Regions from separate parts of the Pseudomonas sp. P1_C12 genome, predicted to be linked through region 3. Evidence: predicted binding sites of a transcription regulator. Region 3 holds the regulator's gene; each other region holds the start of a gene.
What was found. Region 3 encodes sigma-54, which starts transcription at its own class of promoters, with help from an activator protein. Its sites were predicted from a motif close to ANTGGCATNNANNTTGCTNT; they were not measured.
Positions count from the first base shown of each region.

Region 1 (4,436 bases), on a different contig from region 3:
GGACCAGACCATGTGCGCAATCGGCGCGTAAACCAGGGTGAACCACACGCCCATGAAAACCAGCATCGCGGAGAACTTCATCCGCTCGGCGAAGGCGCCGACGATCAACGCCGGGGTGATGATCGCGAAGGTCATCTGGAAGGTGACGAACACCGCCTCGGGGAACAGCGCCGCAGGACCGGTCAGGCTGGCAGGCGTGATGCCGGCGAGGAATGCCTTGCCCATGCCGCCGAAGAACGAGTTGAAGTTGATGACGCCCTGCTCCATGCCCGTGGTGTCGAACGCGATGCTGTAGCCATAAATGACCCACAGGACGCTGATCAGACCAGTAATGGCGAAGCACTGCATCATCACGGAAAGAATGTTTTTCGACCGGACCATACCGCCGTAGAACAGCGCAAGGCCGGGAATGGTCATGAACAGCACCAAGGCTGTAGAGGTCATCATCCAGGCGGTATCGCCGGAGTTGAGGACGGGTGCCGCCACTTCGTCTGCCGCCAAGGCAAGGCTGGGCATTACGATGGACAACAGGGCTCCTAGCCCTGCGAATTTACGCAGAGTCATATTGTTTTCTCCTGGGGCGTTGGGTTTGTGGCGGCTTAGATAGCGTCGGTATCGGTTTCGCCGGTACGGATGCGAATCGCCTGTTCCAGATTGACCACGAAGATCTTGCCGTCACCGATCTTGCCGGTGTTGGCAGCCTTGGTGATGGCCTCGATTACCCGGTCCAGATCCTTGTCGTCGATGGCGACGTCGATCTTCACCTTGGGCAGGAAATCGACCACGTATTCCGCGCCGCGATACAGCTCGGTGTGACCCTTCTGCCGACCAAAGCCTTTGACTTCAGTGACGGTAATGCCCTGCACGCCGATCTCGGACAGCGACTCGCGTACGTCGTCCAGCTTGAACGGCTTGATGATGGCAGTGACTAGCTTCATGAAAACTCTCTCCCGAATTGGTGAACTTGCCCCAGGAAAACAAACCCGTCTCAAGTCTAAGCGCAGTGCCTGGCTTTGTAACGCATCGTCGGCCTTACCTGCCCGTTCGACGCCAGCTAACCGCTCCTCACGAAGCACTCCCCCGTGTTTCGCTTGGCGCACTGCATTCGTCACAGCGACTGCATCAGTGCATGGGTCACCAGCATCTAAGCAGAAACCTTGCCATCTCCACAAAACTCATAGTTTTCAATCTTTTGCCGGCAGATGTCCGCCATATCGCAACAACACTCGCCGGGTTACGCACAATAACGGTGCGACGCCGTCCGTCCCCATGCGCGAAAAGTGTGCGCCCTTCGCCTGCGCAAAGAACTATAGACACTGCGTGATACACTGCCCGCCATTGTTTCCAGGACATTGCCCATGCTCGCGCCCAAAGACTTCCTCGACGCCCTCACCGGTACCGCCTCCCGCCTCTTCAGCGGCGACACGCCTCTGCCGAAAGCAGAAATCGAAAGCCAGTTCAAAATGTTGCTGCAAAGTGGCTTCAGCAAACTGGATCTGGTGAGTCGGGAAGAATTCGATAGCCAGATGGTTGTACTGGCGCGCACTCGGGCGCGGCTGGAGAGCCTTGAGGCGAAGGTGGCGGAGCTGGAAGCGAAGCTGAATCCGCCGACCGAGTAACCCCCCCAGCTCCCACCATCAAACCCGATCCAATTTGGGCGCGAGCTTGCTCGCGATAAGGTCGGAACGACCTTCAGAATCACCTGTAGGAATTGCCGCAGTCTGTGATCTTCAAGCCCGCAAGAATCCCGGCAACTTCCTACAAAGATCTCATTCGCCGTCCGATTGCGTCGCAAAGCTCCGGTTCCTAAGCTCACTCTCAGCTGAAGACCTTCGGGTCTGCCGGTTTTTTCCGGAGGCACCGGTTCGCCAACCCGCGCATCACTGCCACCCGATTCGTTTGACGAAAATCAGAGGCAGTTTCCTTCATTCGAATGCGGGAGCTGCACCCGCTCGAGAAAGTTCAAGCCCATGCTACATGGCTTGGATAATAGTTTGCGATGAACAAAATCTTCTAAATGGAATGCTGTTACCAACACCACAAGGAGCAACACCCATGAAACTGTATAAGTCTTTAATTGCGGCTTTCGCGCTGACTGCATTTCACATAAGTTCAGCTGTCGCCGGGCCGCCTGTGACAGTCACATTCAAGAACCTTGGAACACAGACCGCTACGTACACCCCCACAACCAACAATGAGGTTATAACAAAAGTAAACGCATCACCTACTCCACAAGAGTCCGTAATTGCAAATGGCTCGGATACGTACACCATACAAAGCCGGATGTTTCCTGGCCACAACTATGCTAATTTGCGATATCAAATGGGTAGAAAGAAATGTATTTATCTAACTACATTTGTGGAGACTGTTGGCCCAGGCGCGACCAAAATCCCAAAATTGAATAATACGGCAACGCCTAGCGGCGGCGCCACCTGCAACATCAAGGTAACTAGAACAAATCCGTCCTCCTATGCCTGGTCAGTAGTAATCACCATGAAATGAAGCATGTTGCGGGCCTTAAGTGGTTTGCAAAATCTTGCATAAGTATCAATATTATCAGGCGATAGATTATATTTTAGTCATCAAACATGGGAGTTGCAAAAAATGTTTAATTCACTAAACAATTCTGCAGTTAACAGCGGCCAAACGCTGGCTGGAACTAAAAAACTGACAGCGACTCCCAGCAAAAACCCAGGTGTCAACCAAAGTAGCCCCCAGGGCCCGTATGGCAACGCACGAGATAGCAGTACCGTTTCCACGCTAGCGAGCCAATTGAGCGAAGCCTCAGTACGTGCGCAGGCCCGGGATGTACGCCTGACTAAAATGGAACTGAGTTCGATAGCTAAAAACACATTCAACGAATTGGAGAGTGCTAATTATACTGCCAATAAATTAAAATACGACTCTGAAGCTCCCGACACAGATAATTCCACATTACTAGCGCGCGCCAAAAGTGCGACACAGTATACAAACTGGCTCGGCAAAAATCCGTTTTCGGGGATGCCCATGGATCAACTGGCCTTAATAACCTACGATGGCAGCAGCACCTTTACCGTCAATGAAAGACGGGCAGCATTGGAAGAATCGGCCAAACAAGAATTTGCATGGCGACAGAAAGTGGTGGCCCAAGCAGAATTTGAATATAACAGCACTGGAAAGCTTACCAACTTCTTCCAAAATGTCCTTGACCATTACAAGGGCCTGCCTCCCGTGGAGCAAGCACAGTATCCAAACAACTACGAAACCAAACTCAAGGACTGGATAGATTTAGACTTCAACTATTTTACGAATATCGCAGAAGGCAAAAAAAAGATGGATACCGAGCGCTTCGCCAGCAAAATCCTGGACGGTGACAGTAGTTTGTTTGACGACACAACCTCTTCCAAAGAAGCTGCTTCAACATAAATTATTTGATTTTGCACGCAGAATAAATTCGAGAAATCAAATACCTGCGATATGTTTTGCAGACACTCCTTATGCAACTCGCAAACAGCGTTGAGTAGTGCGATTGCTCAGGAGGTGGATTTGCCACCGCAGCCGAACGCAGCGTTTGGCTGATGTTACAGATCGTGACCTCAGCAACATTCTGCGAAAGTTTCCGTCCTCTCCGGCAAGACTCCACGACTACCCTTCAAAAACCCGCAGGAAGCGGCCCCCGTTTAGCTCAAGGAACGACCATGTCCCTCTCCATCGTCCACAGCCGCGCCCAGGTCGGCGTGGAGGCGCCAGCCGTTACTGTTGAAGTCCATCTGGCCAATGGTTTGCCGTCGCTGACCATGGTCGGCCTGCCCGAGGCGGCGGTGAAGGAAAGCAAGGATCGGGTGCGCAGCGCGATCATCAATTCGGGGCTGCAATTTCCGGCGCGACGGATCACGTTGAATCTGGCGCCCGCGGATTTGCCCAAGGATGGCGGGCGGTTCGATCTGGCGATTGCCTTGGGGATTCTCTCGGCCAGCGTGCAGGTGCCGACGCTGACACTGGATGACGTGGAGTGCCTGGGGGAGCTGGCGCTTTCCGGTGCAGTGCGGCCCGTCCGTGGGGTGCTGCCGGCGGCATTGGCGGCGCGCAAGGCCGGGCGCTGGTTGATGGTGCCGCAGGCGAATGCCGAGGAGGCTTGCCTGGCGTCGGGGTTGAAGGTCATTGCAGTGGACCATCTGCTGCAGGCAGTGGCACATTTCAATGGGCACACGCCCATCGAGCCTTACGTTTCCAATGGTTTGCTCTACGCCAGTAAACCCTATCCCGACTTGAACGAAGTTCAGGGGCAAATGGCAGCCAAACGCGCGCTGCTGATTGCAGCAGCGGGTGCACACAACCTGCTGTTCAGCGGGCCACCAGGTACGGGCAAGACACTTCTGGCGAGCCGATTACCAGGGCTGTTGCCACCCTTGGCCGAAAACGAAGCACTGGAGGTCGCGGCGATTCAGTCAGTCGCC
Region 1 covers NZ_JBFUAE010000004.1:426,297-430,732, forward strand. Annotated here, with positions in the region: gene AC1D19_RS09295 (ammonium transporter) at 1-564, opposite strand, end outside; gene glnK (P-II family nitrogen regulator) at 600-938, opposite strand; gene AC1D19_RS09305 (accessory factor UbiK family protein) at 1,359-1,619, shown strand; gene AC1D19_RS09310 (hypothetical protein) at 2,056-2,502, shown strand; gene AC1D19_RS09315 (hypothetical protein) at 2,605-3,405, shown strand; gene AC1D19_RS09320 (YifB family Mg chelatase-like AAA ATPase) at 3,678-4,436, shown strand, end outside.
Region 1: a site for sigma-54 is predicted at 1,146-1,165, ahead of glnK (P-II family nitrogen regulator). Genes of this name have one in related genera too.

Region 2 (4,436 bases), on a different contig from region 3:
ATAGCACGCGTTGGGAGCTGCCGTACTTCTTCCAGATGAAATGCGCGACTTCCATGACGCCCAGTTCGTGGGCACGTCCGCCCAGATTGAAGAAGCAGAAGTGCGCCATCAGGCCACGGCGCATGATCTGGTAGGCCGCCACGGTGGAATCGAAGCCGCCGGACATCAGCACCAGCGTCTGCTCCAGGGCGCCCAGCGGATATCCGCCGATGCCGTTGTGCTGGCTGTGGATCACGAACAACCGTTGGTCGCGAACTTCGATGCGGACTTCGATTTCCGGCGCTTTCAAGTCGATCCCGGCGGCGCCGCACTCGCGACGCAGCTTGCTGCCGACGTATTTTTCGACGTCCATCGAGCTGAACGTGTGCTTGCCCGCACGCTTGCAGCGCACCGAGAAAATCTTCCCGGCCAGCGCATCGCCGTAGTGGTGTTTGCACTTTTCGGTGATGTCGTCGAAGTCGCCCAGCGGGTACTCGTCGATCTGCAGAAAGTGCGCGATGCCCGGCATGCAGGTCAGGCGCTCACCCATCTCTTTCAAGGCTTTCGGGTCGGTGACGCGGGTTTCCAGCTCGAGATTGTCCCACACGCCGCTCACCACCACGGCCGGGTCCAGATCGCGGAGCACGGCGCGGATGTTTTTGGCCAACTGGCGGATAAATTTCGTCCGGACAGGTCGACTCTTGATGGTGATCTCGGGGAAGACTTTTACGATTAATTTCATGGAAACAGCGCGCGCAGGGCCTGCCGAAAAAGGGGGGCGCGGATTATAGCGGAAATTGCTCAAGGTTTAACCAGTTAATGTGCAGAAGGTTTCGTGCGCACCAAAACAGGTCATTTATTGAAATGAGCGCCACATTGTAGGGCGGGATTTTCCGCTTTAAGGTACTTTTCCGCCTGACAGGCGTGAAATTGGGGCAAAAAACCCATGCTGGGGCACTGGCATGCAATTTGCTCCCTTGTGAGGCAGGTTGCCTTGGCAGAGTATTCGCGCCGGCATCACCCACATTTAAGGGCATCCATTACTAGCCCGAAGCCACCCGGAGGACACTATGTCGAAGTCGGTTCAACTCATCAAAGATCATGACGTCAAGTGGATTGATCTGCGCTTCACGGACACCAAAGGCACTCAGCACCACGTGACCATGCCGGCTCGCGATGCGCTGGATGACGACTTCTTCGAAGTCGGCAAAATGTTCGACGGTTCCTCCATCGCTGGCTGGAAAGGCATCGAAGCCTCCGACATGATTCTGATGCCGGACGACTCCACCGCTGTTCTGGATCCGTTCACCGAAGAACCGACCCTGATCCTGGTCTGCGACATCATCGAGCCTTCGAGCATGCAAGGCTACGATCGCGACCCACGTGCGATCGCCAAGCGCGCCGAAGAGCACCTGAAAGCCACCGCTATCGGTGACACTGTGTACGCCGGTCCAGAGCCAGAGTTCTTCATCTTCGACCAGGTCAAGTTCAAGTCCGACATTTCCGGCTCCATGTTCAAGATCTACTCTGAACAAGGTTCGTGGATGTCCGACCAGGACATCGAAGGCGGCAACAAAGGCCACCGTCCAGGCGTCAAAGGCGGCTACTTCCCGGTTCCACCGTTCGACCACGACCACGAAATCCGTACCTCCATGTGCAACGCACTGGAAGAAATGGGCCTGACCGTCGAAGTTCACCACCACGAAGTGGCGACTGCCGGCCAGAACGAAATCGGCGTCAAGTTCAACACCCTGGTGAAGAAAGCCGACGAAACCCAAACCCTGAAGTATGTCGTGCACAACGTAGCCGATGCCTACGGCCGTACCGCTACCTTCATGCCTAAGCCGCTGTACGGCGACAACGGCTCGGGTATGCACGTACACATGTCCATCTGGAAAGATGGCAAGAACACCTTCGCAGGCGAAGGCTATGCCGGTCTGTCCGATACCGCTCTGTACTTCATCGGCGGCATCATCAAGCACGGTAAGGCCCTGAACGGCTTCACCAACCCGGCGACCAACTCCTACAAGCGTCTGGTTCCAGGCTTCGAAGCTCCAGTGATGCTGGCCTACTCGGCTCGCAACCGCTCCGCTTCGATCCGTATTCCTTACGTGTCGAGCCCGAAAGCCCGCCGTATCGAAGCACGCTTCCCGGATCCGGCTGCCAACCCGTACCTGTGCTTCGCCGCACTGTTGATGGCTGGCCTGGACGGCATCCAGAACAAAATCCACCCTGGCGATGCCGCTGACAAAAACCTGTACGACCTGCCGCCTGAAGAGGCCAAAGAGATCCCACAAGTTTGCGGCAGCCTGAAAGAAGCCCTGGAAGAGCTGGACAAAGGTCGTGCGTTCCTGACCAAAGGCGGCGTTTTCAGCGACGACTTCATCGACGCTTACATCGCCCTGAAAAGCGAAGAAGAAATCAAGGTACGTACCTTCGTACACCCACTGGAATACGAGCTGTACTACAGCTGCTGATCCGGTAGCGCCTGCGCAAGCGGCGTGACAAAAAGAGGCCTCCTTCGTGGAGGCCTTTTTATTGCCCACGATTTGCCAGCCGATGAACAACCCTGTGGGAGCGGGTTTGCCCGCGAAGACATCAGCACACTCAACATCTGCTTATCAGACAGACCACTTTCGCGAGCAAGCCCACTCCCACAAGGGGTTTTCTGCGCTCAGGAGATCTCGGTGATTCACGCCAAAATGTTAACGGCTTGGGACAAACGCTACGCCTGGCCTATGCTGCAACCCAATGCTTTCGTTTCCGGTCAATTCCATGGGTCGCGGTTTTCTCTTCATCCTGCTGCTGATCGTTCTGCCCGCCACGGCGCAGATCTACAAGTACACGGACGCCAACGGCGCCACCGCGTACAGCAATCAACCGCCTGACGGCGTCAGCGCCCATCCGGTCGACTTGCCGCCCCTCAACAGCGTCGAGCGCCAGCCTCCCGGCGAGGCCGCACCTGCTGCTGAAGCCGCTCGCAATGAACCGCCCCACAAGACCTATGAAGTACTGGAGCTGACCGGCCTGCCCACCACCGAAGCCCTGCGTGCCAACAACGGCACGTTCACCATAACGGTACTGATCAAGCCGCGCCTGCAAGCCCCCCACCTGTTGCAGCTACTGCTGGACGATCAGCCCTACGGCCAGCCAGGCAATGTGCCGATCCTGCAACTGGTGAACATCGATCGCGGCGAACACCGTCTCGCCGTACAAGTGATCGACGGGGAAAACGTTGTGCAGCAGAGCACTGCGGAGACATTCACTGTACAGCGGGTGCACAAGCCTTGAAGGCGTGGCTACTGATCACCTGCCTGATCGCCCTGCCCGCCTCGGCAGAGGTCTTCATGTATGTCGACGCCCAGGGCAATCGGGTTTTCACCGACCAGCCCAAATCCGGCAACGCCAAGCGTGTACCGCTGACAATGAGCAATCGAATAGCGGCCAACCCCAACAGTGCAGCGCCGTTGCTTGCCCAGAGCAGTCCCGAAGTACAAGCGCTGCTCCACTATGAGGTGCTGCGCATCCTGATCCCGGAACCCGATGCAACCATCCGCAGCAATACCGGCGAAGTCATCGTCAGCGCCACCAACGAACCCGCCCTGCAACCCGGTCACAGCTACCGGTTGCTGCTCGACGGCCAGCCCACCGCCGAACCCGGCCTGAGCCCGGTGTTCCCATTGAGCAACATCGATCGCGGCAGCCATACCCTGTCGGTGGAAATCCTCGACGAACAGGGGCGCATCGTCGAACGCACCGCCAACCAACCTTTCCACATGCAGCGCACGTCTCTCGCCCAGAAGCGCAAGATCAAACCCTGCACTCTCGAAGACTACGGCCAGCGGCCGGAATGCCAGCTCAACAACAAACCCGCCGAAGAAAAAAATCCATTCTTGCGACTGTTCTAACTTCGTTCAGGTTTGCGCACTATATTGGTGCAATTGCTTGCACCGTACTCACATCCCAACCCATTTTGGTTCGAAAGTACCCGCCAAAGCTGGCAAAGCGCCACGCAAACGAGCGTCAAACGCCCGTTTCAGGCGCTGAACGCTTCTTTTCGGAGCCTTGGTTTGGTTTTTGCATTTTGCCCGTACCAGCGCTTTTTTCTTGCGCATGCTCTGCCCTAAAAGAGGTCCCGATGACCATTAGCGACGCACTCCACCGTTTGCTACTCGACAACCTCACCACTGCCACCATCCTGCTCGACGCCGAACTGCGCCTCGAGTACATGAACCCGGCGGCGGAGATGCTGCTGGCCATCAGCGGTCAACGCAGCCATGGGCAGTTCATCAGTGAGTTGTTTACCGAATCGACCGAGGCGCTGAACTCGTTGCGCCAGGCCGTCGAACAAGCTCACCCGTTCACCAAGCGCGAAGCCATGCTCACCGCCCTCACCGGCCAGACCCTGACCGTCGACTACGCGGTAACACCGATTCTGAGCAACGGCGACACGATGC
Region 2 covers NZ_JBFUAE010000008.1:192,434-196,869, reverse strand. Annotated here, with positions in the region: gene thiI (tRNA uracil 4-sulfurtransferase ThiI) at 1-721, opposite strand, end outside; gene glnA (type I glutamate--ammonia ligase) at 1,050-2,456, shown strand; gene AC1D19_RS16375 (DUF4124 domain-containing protein) at 2,755-3,270, shown strand; gene AC1D19_RS16370 (DUF4124 domain-containing protein) at 3,267-3,887, shown strand; gene AC1D19_RS16365 (hypothetical protein) at 3,936-4,094, opposite strand; gene glnL (nitrogen regulation protein NR(II)) at 4,118-4,436, shown strand, end outside.
Region 2: a site for sigma-54 is predicted at 936-955, ahead of glnA (type I glutamate--ammonia ligase). Genes of this name have one in related genera too.

Region 3 (4,436 bases):
GCCCTTGAGACGGCAGTGTGGAATAGCGATGCCGTTGCCAAAACCGGTGGAGCCGAGTTTTTCACGGGCAATCAGTGCCTCGAAGACATCTTGCATCTCCAGGGCCGGCACTTCGCGGGCGATCAGATTGGCAATTTGCTCGAGGGCTTTCTTTTTACTGCCGCCCGGCACGTTCACCAGGGAACGGCCGGGGGTCAGGATACTTTCAAGTCGGATCATGGGTTGGGAGTGTTAACGACCGGTTGCACCCTGGAGGAGGCTCTGGGTCTTTTCCTTATGCTTTTTGAGTTGTTTATCCAGCTTGTCGGTGAGTGCGTCGATCGCGGCGTACATATCGGTATGTTCCGCGTTGGCGACCACTTCATTCCCGGGAATATGCAGCGTGGCTTCGATTTTCTGCTTCAGTTTTTCGACGGTCATCGTGACCTGCACATTAGTGATCTTGTCGAAATGTCGCTCCAATCGTTCGAGTTTTTCGCCGATGTAGGTGCGAAGAGGTTCGGTCACTTCCAGTTGGTGTCCACTGATGTTGACTTGCATACAGCTTCTCCTTCGTTGCCAGTGCATAAAGCGGCAGGCAGAAATGCCTGCCACTGGAACGCTGTGGCGTGGCTCTACATCAACCGCTTGCGTTCGCTCGAAGGCGCGATCCCGAGGGATTCGCGGTACTTGGCGACGGTGCGGCGAGCCACCTGAATGCCTTGTGCCTCCAGTAAACCAGCGATCTTGCTGTCACTCAATGGCTTTTTCTGATTTTCCGCGGCAACCAGTTTTTTGATGATCGCGCGGATCGCCGTGGACGAGCATTCGCCGCCTTCGGAGGTGCTGACGTGACTGGAGAAAAAGTACTTCAGTTCATAAATGCCCCGGGGGGTGTGCATGAACTTCTGGGTGGTCACCCGTGAAATCGTCGACTCATGCATGCCGACCGCTTCGGCGATGTCATGCAGGACCAACGGCTTCATGGCTTCGTCGCCATATTCGAGGAAACCACGCTGATGCTCGACGATCTGGGTGGCAACCTTCATAAGGGTTTCATTGCGGCTTTGCAGGCTCTTGATGAACCAGCGGGCCTCCTGCAACTGATTGCGCATGAACGTGTTGTCGGCGCTGGTGTCGGCGCGGCGCACGAAACCGGCGTACTGGGCGTTGACCCGCAGCCGTGGCACCGACTCCTGATTCAGCTCCACCAGCCAGCGCTCGTTGTCCTTGCGCACGATAACGTCAGGAACGACATACTCGGCTTCGGTGGACTCGATCTGCGAACCCGGGCGCGGGTTAAGGCTCTGGACCAGCTCGATGACCTGGCGTAGTTCATCTTCCTTGAGCTTCATGCGGCGCATCAGTTGGCTATAGTCGCGGCTGCCAAGCAAGTCGATGTAATCGGTGACCAGGCGCTTGGCCTCAGCCAGCCAAGGGGTCTTGGCGGGTAGCTGGCGCAATTGCAGCAGCAGGCATTCGCCCAGGTTGCGGGCGCCGATGCCGGCGGGCTCGAATTGCTGGATGCGATGCAGGACCGCTTCGATTTCGTCCAGTTCGATGTCCAGTTCCGGATCGAAGGCGTCGAGGATTTCCTCGAGGGTTTCGTCCAGGTAGCCCTGATTGTTGATGCAGTCGATCAGGGTCACGGCGATCAGGCGATCGGTGTCGGACATCGGGGCCAGGTTCAGTTGCCACAGCAAGTGGCTTTGCAAGCTTTCGCCGGCCGAGGTACGGGTGGTGAAGTCCCACTCGTCGTCGTCATTGCTGGGCAGGCTGCTGGCGCTGGTCTGGTAAACGTCTTCCCACGCGGTGTCGACGGGGAGTTCGTTGGGGATGCGCTCGTTCCAGTCACCCTCATCGAGGTTATCAACCGTCGGGGCGGTTTCCTGGTAGGAGGGTTCCTGGATGTCGGTGTTGGGCTTCTGTTCGGCGTTGTCGGCCAAGGGGTCGGTGTTATCGAAGTCGTCGCCTTCTTCCTGGCGTTCGAGCATCGGATTGGACTCCAGGGCCTCCTGGATTTCCTGTTGCAGGTCCAGGGTCGACAATTGGAGCAGGCGGATAGCCTGTTGCAGCTGCGGTGTCATCGTCAGCTGCTGGCCCATTCTCAAGACTAGCGATGGTTTCATGGCAGGGGCTTAACACCTTATTCGCCGGCGCACACGCGCCATCCACTACAGGGCGCCGGGGCGCCAAACATAAGCAAATTATATGCCTGAAACTGTAGTGTTTGCCTAGAGCACTGTAACAATAAAAAGCTGCAATGTTTTGTTGACAGGTTGCTCCGGCCGACTCTTGAACATCTTTGAGGCGTCGTGTTTGCCTAGAGCACTGTAACAATAAAAAAGAGTTGTTTTTTATCGAGACAAGCGCTCGTCGACCAGTCTCGCACCTCGGTGTCTTACAGGCGGAATTCGTGGCCCAGGTACACTTCCTTCACCAGGTCGTTGGCCAGGATGGTTTCAGCGTCGCCTTCGGCGATCAATTGGCCGTCGTTGACGATGTAGGCGGTTTCGCAGATATCCAGGGTTTCACGAACGTTGTGGTCGGTGATCAGCACGCCAATGCCTTTGGCCTTGAGGTGGTGAATGATCTGCTTGATGTCCCCGACCGAAATCGGGTCCACGCCGGCGAAGGGTTCGTCGAGGAGGATGAATTTCGGGTTGGTGGCCAGGGCTCGGGCGATTTCCACGCGACGGCGCTCACCACCAGACAGGCTCATGCCGAGGTTGTCGCGGATGTGGCTGATGTGGAATTCCTGCAGCAGGCTTTCCAGTTCCTTGCGCCGACCGGCCTTGTCGAGTTCCTTGCGGGTCTCGAGGATGGCCATGATGTTGTCGGCCACCGACAGTTTGCGGAAGATCGATGCTTCTTGCGGCAGGTAGCCGATACCAGCCTTTGCGCGGCCGTGCATCGGCTGGTGGCTGATGTCCAGGTCATCGATCAGGACGCGGCCCTGGTCGGCCTGCACCAGACCGACGATCATGTAGAAGCAGGTGGTCTTGCCGGCGCCGTTCGGGCCAAGCAGGCCGACGATCTGACCGCTGTCGATGGACAGGCTGACGTCGCGCACGACCTGGCGGCTCTTGTAGCTCTTGGCCAGATGCTGAGCTTTCAGAGTTGCCATTACTGGGCCTTTTTCTCGTCGGTTTTCTTCTTCGGCTGGATCACCATGTCGATACGCGGACGCGACTCGGTCACCTTGCTGCCGGTGGCGCGACCGGCGCTGGCCAGCTTCTTCTCGGTGTCGTAGACGATTTTCTCACCTTGGGTGGTGTTGTTGTCCTTGTCGATGACTTTGGCCTTGTCGATCAGCACAACGCGATTTTGCGTTGCGTGGTACTGGATGGTCACACCCCAGCCCTGGACGGGTTTGGTGTCGCCCGCCGTTTGCAGTTGCTCGAAGTAGGCCAGGTTGCCCACCGAGGTAACCACGTCGATGTCGCCATTCGGGGTGCGGGTCATGGTCACCTTGTTGCCGGTAACCTTCATCGTACCTTGGGTAATGATCACGTCACCGGTATAGATGGCAATACCTTGCTTGTCGTCCAGTTGGGCATCGTCGGCCTGAATGCGGATAGGCTGCTGTTGATCTTCCGGCAGAGCCCAGGCGCTCACGCTTCCCAGTGCTGCGCCCAGACTGAGCAAAATCGGGAGGGTTTTAACGAGCCTCATACTGTCCTCTTACGTTCGATAGCAGGTGTATCCTGCTTTCTTTCAAATACGCCTTCATTCCCTTGCCAGTCGATACACCGCCAGCGCCGTCGATTCTAACGTCTTGCTCTGTCTGCGCATATTGCTGCTGCGGGAACACGGTCATGCGGGTGCTGGTGATCAGGGTTTTACGGTTTTTCTCGTCGAAGCGCGTGATGCGCACGTCATCGATCAGTTCGACCTGTGTGCCATCAGGGTTGACCTCGCCGTGCAGGCTCTGGACGTGCCACGGAAATTCAGTGCCGCGGAACACATTCAGGTCGGGGTTGGTCAGCAATGTCACCTCGGTCGCTTTCAGGTGCTCGACCTTGTCGGACACCAGATCATATTGCAGCTTGCCGTCCGGCAGGTACTGCACGCTGTGGGCGTTGATGGCGTAATAGTCGATCGCGCTTTCATCGACCGGCGTTACCGGCTTGTCGAGGAAGCGTTCCGGGCTGATGTTCCAGTAGCCAGCCGCGGCGAATATCGCCGCGATGCAACTGTACATCAGGGTGTTGCGAAACTTTTTGCTCAGCATAGTGGGCTCACAGGTACGCCGCATTGGCCGCATCGAGGCGGTCCTGGGCGCGCAGGATCAGTTCGCAGAATTCGCGAGCGGCACCTTCACCACCACGGGCGAGGGTGATGCCGTGAGCGTGTTCACGCACGAAGCTGGCGGCATTGGCCACCGCCATGCCCAGGCCGACGCGGCGAATCACCGGCAGGTCCGGCAGGTCATCGCCGAGGTAGGCCACCTGTTC
Region 3 covers NZ_JBFUAE010000005.1:173,645-178,080, forward strand. Annotated here, with positions in the region: gene ptsN (PTS IIA-like nitrogen regulatory protein PtsN) at 1-219, opposite strand, end outside; gene hpf (ribosome hibernation-promoting factor, HPF/YfiA family) at 232-540, opposite strand; gene AC1D19_RS11150 (RNA polymerase factor sigma-54) at 615-2,108, opposite strand; gene lptB (LPS export ABC transporter ATP-binding protein) at 2,381-3,106, opposite strand; gene lptA (lipopolysaccharide transport periplasmic protein LptA) at 3,106-3,654, opposite strand; gene lptC (LPS export ABC transporter periplasmic protein LptC) at 3,641-4,213, opposite strand; gene AC1D19_RS11170 (KdsC family phosphatase) at 4,221-4,436, opposite strand, start outside.